DNA from 3 places in the Planococcus dechangensis genome. Region 2 is predicted to be linked to each of the others. Evidence: riboswitches for the same ligand, from Rfam matches in the RefSeq annotation. Region 2 holds a riboswitch; each other region holds the start of a gene.

Region 1 (4,455 bases), 830 kb from region 2:
TCTTTTTCTAGCAAAGAGAAATAGAACTCAATATGGATGGAACAAAGACATTGAGTTAGTTGAAAGGAGTATGGAAATGCCAAAGACGAAATGGTTTCGTTTTCTTATGTATGTTCTTGTGATTTTTGCCATCATCAATCTGGCCGTACGTGTGCCATTTGTGTTTTATCCGATTGGCGTGGCTTTCTCCACACTTATGCCGATCATCATCATTGGCGGGATCTTGTTTTATATTTTCCGGCCATTGGTCAAGCTTTTATCCAGAAAAATGCCGCGGGTCGTCTCGATTCTCATCATTTTTGCAGCTTTCATCGGATTATTGGTCGGTTTTTCATTATGGATTGGCCCGCTGATTTTCCGCCAGATTCAAGCTTTAATAGAGAATTTCCCAACGATTGTTAGGGAAGTTCAGAACCAAGCAAATGCAGCGCTATCCAGTCAATGGTGGAGCTATATTCAGGAACAGGATTTTTTGCCTGACGTGAATCCGGACGTGATAGCTGGGAATTTCAGAAATACACTGACTGGCATCGGTTCTAACATCCTTAGCTTTACAGGTGTGCTGATCAGTGCGCTCACTTCATTGATCGTTGTCCCATTTGTGCTGTTCTTTTTACTGAAAGACGGCGACAGATTGCCAGCTAGCTTCCTCCGCCTGCTGCCGCAAGATTCAAGAGAAGAAGGAGCCAAAATCCTGCACGACATGGACGAGAACCTCAGCGCCTATATCCAAGGCCAAGCGATCGTCAGTTTGTTTGTCGGCGTGTTTTGTTTTATCGCTTATCTGATACTCGGCGTCGACTACGCCATCATCTTGGCACTTGTAGCGACCGTCACGAACGTCATCCCGTTCTTAGGCCCAGTGATCGGGGCAATTCCGGCTGTGGTTGTGGCGTTTTTCCAAGATCCGATTCTTGCCTTGTGGGTGCTGATCGCCATCGTGATCATCCAACAAGTGGAAAGCAATTTGATCTCGCCAAACGTCATGGGAAAGAAGCTCTCGGTTCATCCCGTCACCATCATTTTCCTATTGTATATAGGGGGCAATTTGGCCGGACTCGTCGGCATGATCCTGGTCATCCCAACATACGCAGTAGGCAAAGCCATCGTTCAAAACCTATACCGCCTAGTGCGCCTGCGTTATCCCGCGATGCGGTGAACAACGAAACAAAAGCCCTGTCAAAAGCAGGGCTTTTTTTGTGGCCATAATTAACACCCACACAACTTCTATAGGGAAGTGATTCCCCAATCAGTAGACGAAATCTACAAAGAAAGCACAGCTTTAACTATCTAGCATCAAAGAAAAAGAAAAGCCGCCTAGCGTAAACGGGTGAGCCGATGCCATAAGACAGGCGTATTTTCTGGCTTATGGCAAGAGGCCATCCCAAAGCCAGGCGGCGATACACTATGTGACACCATAAAAATCAGCAACACATATACACATGCAAGTTCTAACTCACTGCCTCCTGATCCTATTCTAGGGAAGCGATTCCCCAACCGGTGGACGAAACCTTTAAAGAAAGCTCGACCTTAACTGGCTAGTCTCAAAGAAAACGAAAAGCCGACTAGCGATAAGGGTGAGCCGAAGCAATGAGACAAGTGGTTTTCTTGGCTCATTGCGAAAGGCCATCCCAAAGCCAGGCGGCGACACTAAATATGACGTCAGTAAAACCAGCGACACATGTACACATACATCTTCTAACACATTGCATTCTAATCCTAGTCCAGAGAAGCGATTCCCCAACCAGTGCAAGAAAACTATAGAAGCATTACGTCCATCAAATTCACAAAGTTTTGAATTCGTCCGCCAGCTATGATATAGTAATCCCGACAACAACTAAATATCGCTACCACTAGGGGAGCCATTACTGGCTGAGACGAGCATCGCTCGGACCCTTTGAACCTGATCTGGATTATACCAGCGTAGGGAAGTGGGCGAGTCGTGAGCTTTCTCAAATTTCCAGCTGACCTCTACCGCCGCTTCCCTACCTAGGGAAGCGGTGTTTTATTTTGCCCCAAAAAGGAGAGAGCGACATGACATTTTGTGAAGAACTACGCTTGGAATGTGCAGATTTATGGAACGCAAGCTTTGAACACCCTTTCGTCAAAGGCATTGCCAAAGGGGACTTGCCGCTCGACGTTTTCAAATTTTACGTCATGCAAGACGCTTATTACCTGACCCATTTCGCCAAAGTGCAGGCGCTCGGCGCAGTCAAGGCGACAGACCTCGCCACGACCCAATCATTCGCGCACCACGCCGAACAAACCTGTGCTGCGGAGATGGCGCTTCACGAATCATTCATGGAATTGCTCGGCGTCACCGACGAAGACTGGGCAGTATTCGAACCATCTCCTCACGCTTATGCGTACGTCTCCCATATGTACCGCTCCGCTGAAGGCGATCTGGCTGACGTGCTCGCGGCGATACTGCCATGCTACTGGCTGTATTATGAAATCGGCGAACGCTTGAAAGACGCCACACCGGAAGAGCCGATTTTCCAGCGTTGGATCGGCACTTACGGCTCGGAATGGTTCGGCGAACTCGTGAATGAACAAATCGAGCGCATGAACCAATTGGCTGAAGGCTTGCCCGAAGCGCGCCGCAAAGAATTGAAGACGCGCTTTATGAGAAGCAGCTATTACGAATGGCAGTTCTGGCAACAAGCGTGGACGATGGAAAGCTGGGAGCTGCCATCAAGAGAGGAGAGTGTGCGCCATGCTTAGGGAATTACGCATCCAAAAACCGTTGATCCACTGCATCACCAATCACGTCGTCTCCAACTTTCAGGCAAACGGGCTGCTCGCATTCGGCGTGTCTCCCGTGATGGGCGACGAGGAACTGGAAGTCGCAGAACTGACCGGTCACGCGGATGCCTTGTCACTCAATATCGGCACGATCACGGAGCGCTCCTTGAAAAGCATGCTCATCGCTGGAAATGCCGCCATGGAAAAAGGTATTCCGATCGTTTTGGACCCGGTCGGCGCGGGCGCGACCAGCTACCGATTGGAAGCGGTGAAACATTTACTCGAACAATTGGACATTACTCTTTTACGTTGCAACGCTGGCGAACTGGCGGCCATAGCAGGAGCGGACTGGCAAGCGCGAGGCGTCGATGCTGGCGAGGGCGAAGGGGATATTGCAGAACTCGCTAAACATGTGGCGTTTACGTACAACACGCTCGTCGCCGTGACCGGAAGAGTCGATATCGTGACAGACGGCGAAAGGATGGAATGGATCACCGCTGGGCATTCCTTGATGGCGTCGGTCACCGGCATGGGTTGTCTGCTGAGTGCAGTGCTCGCGGCCTTTCTGACCGACCGTGAAGAACAGCCGGTGGAAGCTGTCGCCAAAGGCTTGCAGTATTACGGAAATGCAGGTGAACGCGCTGCGAAAATAGCCCTATCGCCTGGCACTTTTCAGATGACGTTTTTGGATGAACTGTCAAAACAACAGGAGGCGGCTTTACATGAACGCTAAACCACAAGTATTGACCATCGCCGGATCGGATTCTGGCGGCGGTGCCGGCATTCAGGCAGATTTGAAAACCTTCCAAGAGCTCGGTACATTCGGTTGTTCGGTCTTGACGGCGGTCACAGCGCAAAACACGACCGGCGTTCACGGCATTTACCCGATGGACCAGCAGGCAGTCAAACAACAAATCGATGCCATCGGAACTGATTTCGATATTCGTGCCGTAAAAACCGGCATGCTATTCGACGCAAATCTCATAGAAGAAGTGACACAAGGAATCAAGCGCTATCATTGGGGAAATCTCGTCATCGATCCCGTCATGATCGCCAAAGGCGGCGCTTCCTTGCTCCAACAAGAAGCGGTCGAGGCCATCAAACATTCGCTCATCCCGCTAGCCGCACTCATCACACCGAACATTCCGGAAGCGGAAGTCTTGAGCGGCATCCAAATCATAGACACGGAGTCACGCAAGCAGGCGGCCGAAGCGATTTTACAGCTCGGCGCGGGAGCGGTCATCATTAAAGGCGGCCATAGCACCGACCCTGACGTTGCAGAAGACTTTTATTTGGACCAAGACGGCATGATGCTGTTCCTGCGCTCGGAACGGCTGGCGACAAAAGAGACTCACGGCACAGGCTGTACGTTTTCCGCCGCACTGACTGCGGAACTCGGAAAAGGCCGGACGATGGAAGAGGCGCTATTTACCGCCAAGGAATTTATCCAAGCGGCGCTCGCCCATCCGCTCGGGATCGGCAGCGGCCACGGCCCGACCCATCATGCCGCTTATCGTGAATCTAAGGAAAAGGAGGTAGTTCACCTTGTTCGACAATCCAGCGATTTATTTTCTAATGGGTACGCCCAACGCCGGTACTAAAGATCCACTCGCGTTGCTTGAACAAGCACTCGAAGGCGGCATCACGCATTTTCAGCTGCGTGAAAAAGGCGAAGGCGCTTTATCCGGCTCAGCACTCGAAGATTTCGCG
Region 2 (4,455 bases):
AAACCCGTCATAGGGGATCCGGCTCAAGTTTTTTATTTCCAGCTTATTAATCCCCTTTCCTTGTTTCCCGGTTTTTCAACGCGGTATAATGACACCAAAGGACAAAGCTCCAACCAGCTTACGACAGGAGGCGCTCTCATGAAGACGCAAAGCTCGAACAGCGGATGGAATCTGCGCAACACCTATGCACAACTTCCGAAAACATTATATGCACCAATGCAAGCCAACCCCGTCGCATCTCCTCAACTGCTTATGTTAAACGAGGAGCTTGCCGTCTCACTTGGGTTTGACACGGACAAACTCCGGACATCAGAGGCGCTGCAGATTTTTGCGGGCAACCAATTTCCCGATGGAAGCCTCCCTCTTGCACAAGCCTATGCCGGACATCAATTCGGCCAATTCACGATGCTTGGCGACGGTCGGGCTATTTTAATCGGAGAACAGCAAACACCGACTGGCGAATTATTCGATATCCAGTTAAAAGGCGCAGGCCTCACTCCGTTTTCACGCGGCGGTGACGGACGGGCGGCAGTAGGCCCGATGCTGCGGGAATATATTATCAGTGAAGGCATGCACGCACTCGGAATTCCCACCAGCCGCAGCCTGGCTGTGGTGTTGACAGGCGAAAAGATCCAGCGGCACTCGGCAGAGCCCGGCGCCATTTTAACGCGCGTTGCATCAAGCCATATTCGGGTCGGCACTTTTCAATACACCGCAAAATACCGATCGGTAGACGATTTACGCGCACTTGCGGATTACACGATCCAACGGCATTTCCCCGATATTCAGGACAATGATTATATCGAGTTATTCCGCCGCGCCGCGAAAAAACAAGCGGCACTTATCGCTAAATGGCAACTCAGCGGATTTGTCCATGGCGTCATGAACACCGACAATATGGCCATCAGCGGCGAAACGATCGATTATGGCCCTTGTGCATTTTTAGATCATTACGATGCACAGGCGGTATTTAGTTCCATTGATGCAGGCGGCCGCTATGCCTACCGCAACCAGCCATTGATTGGCGGATGGAACTTAGCGCGCTTTGCAGAATCCCTATTTCCTTTGCTCGATGATATGCCAGAACAGCAGGCACTTTCTGTTATGCAACAGTCTTTAGAAGAATATGTTATTCAGCAAAAAGACTATTTCGAAAAAGGCATGCGTGAGAAGCTTGGCTTATTCACGGAACAACCGGAAGATGCAAAGTTGATCAATGAATTGCTCGATCTGATGCAAAGTACACACGCAGACTACACCAATACGTTCCGTGCACTCACATTCGACGAAGTGACAGAACCGAATTTAACGGGGGCAGCATTCGACAACTGGCGCGAGAAATGGACGGCCCGTCAACAGCAGGAAGGCCGTTCGGCAAATGACAGCCTGGATTTGATGAAGAGCCGAAACCCGGCAGTCATTCCAAGGAACCATCGGGTTGAAGCTGCGATTGCCGCAGCTGAACAAGGGGATTACAGCGTCACTGAAAAATTATTGTCAATACTTAAGAACCCTTATGCCCATTCAGCTGAACAACAAGATTTCGCGGCACCTCCGCCCCCTTCAACACCGCCTTACCGCACATTTTGCGGCACATAAAAAGCTCTGCGGGAAAACTCGCAGAGCTTTTTTCTTCACATCGTTATTCACTTTAATATCTATTCATTTTTATTCATGAATAAAATTATTCAATTGAATAATTATTCAAATCACAACTCTGTAACGCTTACCATTTTCACTTCGCTCATTCTGAATTGGAAAAAGGTGTTTTTTTCGCCAGTGAATTCCAACATGCTGTCAGAGTCCAGTCCACTAGCTGCTTCTTTCGGGCTTCCGGCTTCGACAACGATTGCTGCTTCTACTCCGCTCCCTAAATGATAAACGACGCGGTACTTTTTAGTTTGTGCCATGATTGGTTTCCTCCTAAAAATAAGTGACTCTTCTTCTTTACCCGCTCCCGCAGTGAATATGCTTATTAGGCGACAAGTTCACTGGATTGCCAAAAAATCAAAAAGCCTTTACTTCATGGAGCCATTGCTCTAGACTAGAGCCATCGGGTCAACCCGACACTAAAAAAGCATAGCGTTTTCTGCACTAGGGGTGCATATTTTGCTGAGATGAGAGCTTTTGCTCCGATCCCTTATGACTCGAACAGGTTAGGACCTGCGTGAGGAAGTGTAGTGACTTTCCAAAACAAAACCTTTTAATGATTTGGGACAGTGGCTGCATCTTCACGGATGCGGCTTTTTTTGTGCACATTTTTAGGAGGAATTTTTTATGGAACCCATTTTTTGCGGCACGAGCCCCATTGTCGGCTTTCGTTTTTCGATGCATCCGATGAGCGACAACTTTATCCGAATTCTTAAAACTGCCTTGGCCGAGACGGATACATCGAATGTCTGGATGCAAACGGATGATGTGTCGACTGTCATACGCGGCAAACAGCATCATGTTTTCAATGTCGCCAAGGCACTGGTGCTGCATGCAGCGAAAACAAAAGAGCATATTGCGCTATCCGGTACATTTTCAATCGGCTGTCCAGGAGATTCGGCTGGAGACAATTATTTAGAAGTCGAAGACGAACTGGCAAATACCGATCCTGCTTCTCAATATGTATCGTCTCAATTTGCGCTTTATCCAATGAATAACCCGGACTATATGGCGGTCATCTATCGGGAAGTTGAACGCGCAAAAGCACACGGGGTCTGGAACGATTCGATGCATTACGCAAGCGGCATCCACGGCGACATTCATGAGGTATTCAAGTTCTATGAAGAAAGTTTCACCCAAGCCCGCACCGACGAACACCCTCACCTCGTCATGACGGTCTCGATGAGCATCAACAGCCCTTCGCATATAGGTGGCCAGCATGCTTAAATCATGGAAATTAAAGGAAATCGTCCTCATGTCCTTGTTCGGTGTCGTCTTCGGCATTATTTATTTGGTGTTTCTCCACATTGGCAATATTTGGGCCGGCGTCATCGGCCCGCTCGCTTATGAATGGATGTTTGGCATCTGGTTTATCGTTTCGATCATCTGCATGTACATCATCCGCAAACCCGGAGCTGCCCTCTTGCCGGAAACTTTGGCTGCGACCATTGAAGTGATGCTTGGCAACGCGGTCGGCCCGCGCCTCATTTTATCCGGCATTATCCAAGGCCTGGGCGCGGAAGCCGCCTTCGCACTGACGCGCTACCGTCATTTCCATATCGGGGTTTTGATGCTTGCTGGCGCTTTAGCTGGTGTGTTCAGTTTTGTCTATGGCTATTTTCTATCCGGCTATGCGGCGCTTGATCCATCGTTTGTCGCGCTAATGTTCACATTGCGAGTGATGAGCGGCGCTATCATTGCGGGAATCGGCGGGAAATACATCGCGGATGGCTTGCTTGCAACCGGCTCGCTGAGGGGTTATGCAATTGCCCGGACGGAAAAGAGCGATGCCGGTGCGTAGCCAAGCTTTTGCACTGGAAGATTACAGCTTCTGCTATCCAGATACTCAACAGGCGACTTTAAACCATTTAACATTATCCATCGAACAAGGCCAGCGTGTCGTCATCACAGGACCGAGCGGATGCGGAAAATCGTCCTTGCTTTATTTATTGAACCGATTGTACCCAGCAAATTGCGACGGCATCGTGTCGGGCTCACTCGATATATACGGCAAACAGTCCGATCGTTATGAAGCGGGGGAAATCAACAAAACGATCGCCACCGTTTTTCAGGATCCGGACGCCCAGTTTTGCATGCCGACAGTGGAAGAAGAACTGGCCTTCACTTTGGAAAATCTTCATACACCGCGTGAAGACATGCAATATCGCATTGATGCCATCTTATCGAAGACAGGGTTAGTGGAATATCGAAAACGTATCATCCAAACTTTATCAGGCGGATGGAAGCAACGTGTTGCGACAGCCTGTGCATTGATTATGGAACCGAAATGTTTGCTTTTGGATGAACCGCTCACTCATTTGGACCCTGTCACTGCAATGGAATTCGTGTCATGGCTCGATGCTTTACAGGCCGAGCATCAGCTCACTGTCGTCGCTATCGAACATAAACTGGAGCTATGGGGTGCTTTTTTCGACCGTGAAATCGCGCTGACAAAGGATGGCACCATCGGCAAGGACGCAGCATTCGACGCAAAATCGCCGACTTTTTTCACACGGCGCAAACGCTCGATTCGTCAAGACACATTATTAGCCGCAGAGCAATTGACAGTTTCAAAAAATGGGATCCGGCTGATCAGCGACATCTCTCTGGCACTGATAAGCGGTCAAGTCACGGTCGTTGCTGGCCCGAACGGCAGCGGCAAGTCGACTTTATTGAAAGCATTGTGCGGCATTTACAAACCTTTTACAGGGTCTCTGCGAGGAAAGCCGGCAGGTTACGTGCCGCAATCTCCAGAGCAATTGTTTCTCACGACAACCGTGGAGGACGAATTGGCCTTTTCCGGCA
Region 3 (4,455 bases), 1.0 Mb from region 2:
GACACAAGTGATTGTCGAAGTAGCAAAAACAGCAAAGTAACCCTTTTTCTGCAAAAATTTTCGGCTGATTCCACATCAATAAAAAACGCAGCGGCCACAAATGCCGCTGCGTTTCCTATTTTATTGCTGATTCGGTGATTTCAATAACAGTTCATCAAGCTTTTTTTCTTTCTCAAAAGACGATTTCAAGAGTTCTTTCAGTCCGTCTTCCTCATTAATTCCGGCTAATTCTACTCCGTACCATTCTTCTAATTGCTCTCTCGTCAATCGGTACTGCTTCATGTCTGACCCAGTGTCAAAGTCAAATTGAATCCAGTCCACATTGTCGATAAGCGTAAACAAATACGTAGCATTGTAGACAGCGGTTTCTTTGTGCGATAAGGAAGACTCAGACCAATCATAAGCTAGGATAATTCCATAAGGCTGTTGTTTCGTTTCAAGTTTAATTCCTGTAAAGTGTTCTGTCCCCGGCAGATGGATAACGGTATTGACGATAGCGCTGTTATTTCCTACCGATGCCCCTTCATATCGGAAGAGATCCGGTTCATCTGCCTCAGACACTGGAGTGCATGCGCTGAAAAAGAGCAGCAGAAAGGGTAATAGCAGTGCTGCTACAGCCTTCTTCTCCAACATGCTCACCACCTTCTCCCAAAAGAAATTTCCATGCACCTTCTTGTTAGAATTCGATCCGGTCAATTTTTGCCCCTGTTGATTCAACGCCTTTCATGTATTTGATGCGGCGCTGAACGGAGGTTTCGTTCACTTGCTCATCTGCATGATACGACGAACGCACCATCGGGCCGGCTTCACAATGCTTGAAGCCTTTCGCGAGTGCGATTTCTTTCAATTCGGCAAATTCATCCGGGTGGTAATAGCGTTCGACATCCAAATGCTTGAGCGTCGGCTGCAAATACTGGCCAATAGTCATGATGTCGACTTTGTGCGCCAGAAGATCGTCCATTGCTTCAATAATCTCTTCTTTCGTTTCGCCAAGCCCTACCATGATGCTCGATTTTGTTGGCACGTGAGGCGCAATTTCTTTGACGCGCAGCAATAATTCCAGCGAACGGTCATAAGTGGCTCTTGCACGGACTCGCTTCGTCAGGCGGCGAACCGTTTCGATATTATGGTTGAAAATATCCGGTTCACTGCTCATCAGCATATGCAGGCTCTCGTAATCGCCTTTCATATCGGACGGCAAAATTTCGACGGTTGTTTCCGGCATTTTCCGGTGGATGGCACGCACTGTTTCAGCAAATACCGCTGCCCCTCCATCTTTCAAGTCATCACGTGCCACCGCTGTAACGACGACATGCTTCAAGTTCATGATTTCCGTAGACTCTGCTACACGTTCTGGTTCGCCGAGGTCCAATTCATTCGGCAGGCCGGTTTTGACCGCACAGAAACGGCAAGCCCGCGTACATGTGTCGCCAAGGATCATGAAAGTGGCTGTACGCCGCTCGCTCCAACATTCGTGGATGTTCGGGCATTTAGCTTCTTCACAGACCGTATTCAAATTCTTTTCGCGCATCAATTTCTTCAAGTCATTATAAGTTTCGTTCGTGTTCAATTTCACTTTCAACCATTCGGGTTTCCGTTCACGCTGCTTTGTTTTCGTCATCGCATAAGCTCCCCTTTCTCTTCTCGCCTAAAGTTCCATTCCTCACTCGCGTACTTCATTTCAAGCATGCACACCTCTTCAAGCAGCTCCGGCGGCGGCTCAAACTTTTCCAACCTGATATTCAGTCCTGTTTCGAACCCGCTCTTAAACGCCGCCTGCACTTTGTTGAAGTCTGCCGGCTCTTCCATCAAATCGTTGATCGCCACTGCGCGACTTCGGAACGCGTTGCGCGCCCTTTCCTTTACCGCGCTATTCGGATAAACAAACAGTTCGAACAAATTCGCTTCATCAAGCGACAGCGGAATTGATCCATGCTGCAAAATGATGCCTTGCTTTCTTGTCTGGGCGCTGCCTGCCGCTTTTTTCCCCGCCACCGTCAGTTCGTGCCAAGAAGGCTCTTCAAAGCACACCGCTGAAGATTCTTTTTGGCGTTTCGTCTCTGCCGCGAGTTCTGCTTGAATCCCTAAGTTCCTGTAGCCTTCAAGCAATCCTCGTGAAATAACCAAATACGCTTCTTTCACTGATTTCGGCATGGATGGATGCTGTTCCGGAATCACTACGCTGTACGTCAGCTCGTGATCATGCAGGACGGCTTTTCCACCAGTCTGTCTCCTAACTAAAGGAATGCCTAATTTTGCTGCTGCTTCAAGATCGATGCTGCCGTTCAGTTTCTGGAAAAAGCCGACTGAAATCCCTGCCGGTGCCCAACTGTAAAATCGCAGGACGGGCGGCATGCCGGTTCTACGCTGCCAATTCATAATTGCTTCATCCATCGCCATATTGTAAGCTGGCGAGCACGGTCCTGATTCGATATAGCTCCATGTTTCTTCCAAGCGTCTCGTCTCCTCTCCGCTTATGCATACTCCCGAATCCATAAAAAAACACCGCAATCCCATGGGGAAAGCGGTGTATGCAGACAATAGGAAGCATACGCACCACTTCCCTACGCTGGCATGGTCCAGATCAGGTTCAAGGAGTCCAAGCATTCGCTCGTCTCAGCCAGTCAATTCCGGCTCCCCCAGTGGTCAGCTATGTATTATTCTCTACGAGCTTATCATTCCTTCCAAGAAATCTCAATATACAAAATAGTATTTTTTCACTTTCATCACATTTTTCACAAGTGCCCTCAGTTAAATAATTTTTTGAATAGCAAAGAAGTCAAGACAGCACTTACCTACAGAAATAAAGTCCATATACTTTTCGCTCGCTTGCCTTATTGAACCGTTCGCTTTTCGTATGCTCATTCGTTTTTCCGAGCAGACCTCAATGTTTTAAAGCATCGCGATTAAGGAATAGATAGACAAGAACGTTAAAGGAGAGGTGCTAATTATGGCAGAAAAAAACCATTTTAACGAAAAAGACCGAAAAACCCGCGATGGGGCAGCAATGGACAACCCGGAAGGTATCAAAACAGACAAAAAAACATTGAATGAAATGCACGAAGAGGAAATGAACGTCGACGCTATCCCATTGGAAGACTTGAAACAGGATATGCAAGATGAGAAAAAGCCTCGGGATACGAAAGATAGTTCATCAAGCGACGAAAAATATCCAGATTAATTTCACCGCGGAATCAAACTCCGCGATTTATTATGTAACCACCAAAAGCAAAGGAGAGATTGCAATGGCACAACAAGAACTGAAAAAAGCTGCACTCCAAATACTCGAGGACAGCATGATCGGCACATTGGCAACCATCAAAGACAATAAACCACATTCACGTTATATGACTTTTTTCAACGATGAATTCACTTTGTATACAGCTACAAGCAAACAAACACAAAAAGTGGAGGAACTAGAGAAAAATCCGAACGCCCACATCCTGCTTGGCTATGAAGGCGAAGGCGTTGGCGACAGTTTCTTAGAAATCGAAGGGCAAATGTCACTGCGCGATGACCGGGAAATGATCGATAAAGTATGGAATGAACATCTCCGCGGATGGTTTGAAGGCCCGGATGATCCAAACCTAATCATTCTAGCTATTACGCCAGCACGCGTCCGTTTGATGAACCGCAAAGGAAAAGATCCCCAAACAATTGAACTGTAAACGAAAAGCCTCCGGTATCGGAGGCTTTTTTACGTGCGCAAAAGGTCACGCAACCCTTCTTTATTAAATAGAAGATCCTGCAAAGTGTATTCGTCCAAAACGGCTAAGTATGCATTCAATGCTTTGCCCAATACTCCGCGCAATCCACAAATCGGAGAAATCGGGCATGTATTGCCTTCCGGGTTGAAGCATTCCACCAAATGGAAATCTTCTTCCATTTGGCGTACAACAGCCCCGACATTGATATTCTCAGGGCGATCCGCTAAGCGAATGCCGCCTCCGCGTCCCCGTACGGTTTCGATAAAACCAGCTTTTCCAAGTTCGAACGTCACTTTCATCAAATGATTTTTGGATATATGATAGGCATCGGATATTTCCTGGATGGTTGTCAGTTTACCATTATCTTTTGTGCCCAAGTAAATGAGCACACGCAATGAGTAATCCGTATACATCGTTAATCTCATCGTTCTCACCTTCCCTGAACATCCATTATACTCGCCGCCTTAATTTCTGAAAAGTAAACGCCTCTACACATTTCAAGCTTTTCAGGGAGAAATTCCATGTGTGACTTTTCTGTGAAAATAAATGTGTCCAAATTTTAAAGATGTATTTTAAATATATCTTTAAACCGTTCTCAGGAGTATAGTGAAACTATAGAAAACAAAAGGAGAGATTGACTATGTTATCCGAACAAACAAGAACAATCGTCAAATCCACCGCCCCTGTATTAGCTGAACACGGAAAAACCATCACGACTGTCTTTTACAGCAATATGTTCGAAGCACAT

Evidence for each region. A riboswitch is a leader RNA that binds a small molecule or an ion and turns the genes downstream of it on or off. The one in region 2 is predicted to bind thiamine pyrophosphate.
Region 1: it holds a riboswitch for thiamine pyrophosphate, as region 2 does, so the genes downstream of both, tenA (thiaminase II) here and ACFO5U_RS04855 (YkoF family thiamine/hydroxymethylpyrimidine-binding protein) in region 2, are expected to answer to the same signal.
Region 3: it holds a riboswitch for thiamine pyrophosphate, as region 2 does, so the genes downstream of both, ACFO5U_RS10070 (lipoate--protein ligase family protein) here and ACFO5U_RS04855 (YkoF family thiamine/hydroxymethylpyrimidine-binding protein) in region 2, are expected to answer to the same signal.

What each region holds. Positions count from the first base shown of each region.
Region 1 covers NZ_JBHSGL010000005.1:1,186,409-1,190,863, reverse strand. The annotation lists gene ACFO5U_RS09150 (AI-2E family transporter) at 77-1,159, shown strand; TPP riboswitch at 1,846-1,947, shown strand; gene tenA (thiaminase II) at 2,035-2,724, shown strand; gene thiM (hydroxyethylthiazole kinase) at 2,717-3,478, shown strand; gene thiD (bifunctional hydroxymethylpyrimidine kinase/phosphomethylpyrimidine kinase) at 3,468-4,346, shown strand; gene thiE (thiamine phosphate synthase) at 4,291-4,455, shown strand, end outside.
Region 2 covers NZ_JBHSGL010000005.1:358,529-362,983, forward strand. The annotation lists gene ACFO5U_RS04845 (protein adenylyltransferase SelO) at 139-1,599, shown strand; gene ACFO5U_RS04850 (hypothetical protein) at 1,710-1,910, opposite strand; TPP riboswitch at 2,087-2,191, shown strand; gene ACFO5U_RS04855 (YkoF family thiamine/hydroxymethylpyrimidine-binding protein) at 2,278-2,877, shown strand; gene ACFO5U_RS04860 (ECF transporter S component) at 2,870-3,451, shown strand; gene ACFO5U_RS04865 (ABC transporter ATP-binding protein) at 3,417-4,455, shown strand, end outside.
Region 3 covers NZ_JBHSGL010000005.1:1,405,454-1,409,908, forward strand. The annotation lists gene pepT (peptidase T) at 1-40, shown strand, start outside; gene ACFO5U_RS10060 (DUF4825 domain-containing protein) at 121-633, opposite strand; gene lipA (lipoyl synthase) at 677-1,621, opposite strand; gene ACFO5U_RS10070 (lipoate--protein ligase family protein) at 1,618-2,496, opposite strand; TPP riboswitch at 2,545-2,651, opposite strand; gene ACFO5U_RS10075 (hypothetical protein) at 2,951-3,181, shown strand; gene ACFO5U_RS10080 (pyridoxamine 5'-phosphate oxidase family protein) at 3,246-3,668, shown strand; gene ACFO5U_RS10085 (RrF2 family transcriptional regulator) at 3,698-4,132, opposite strand; gene hmpA (NO-inducible flavohemoprotein) at 4,348-4,455, shown strand, end outside.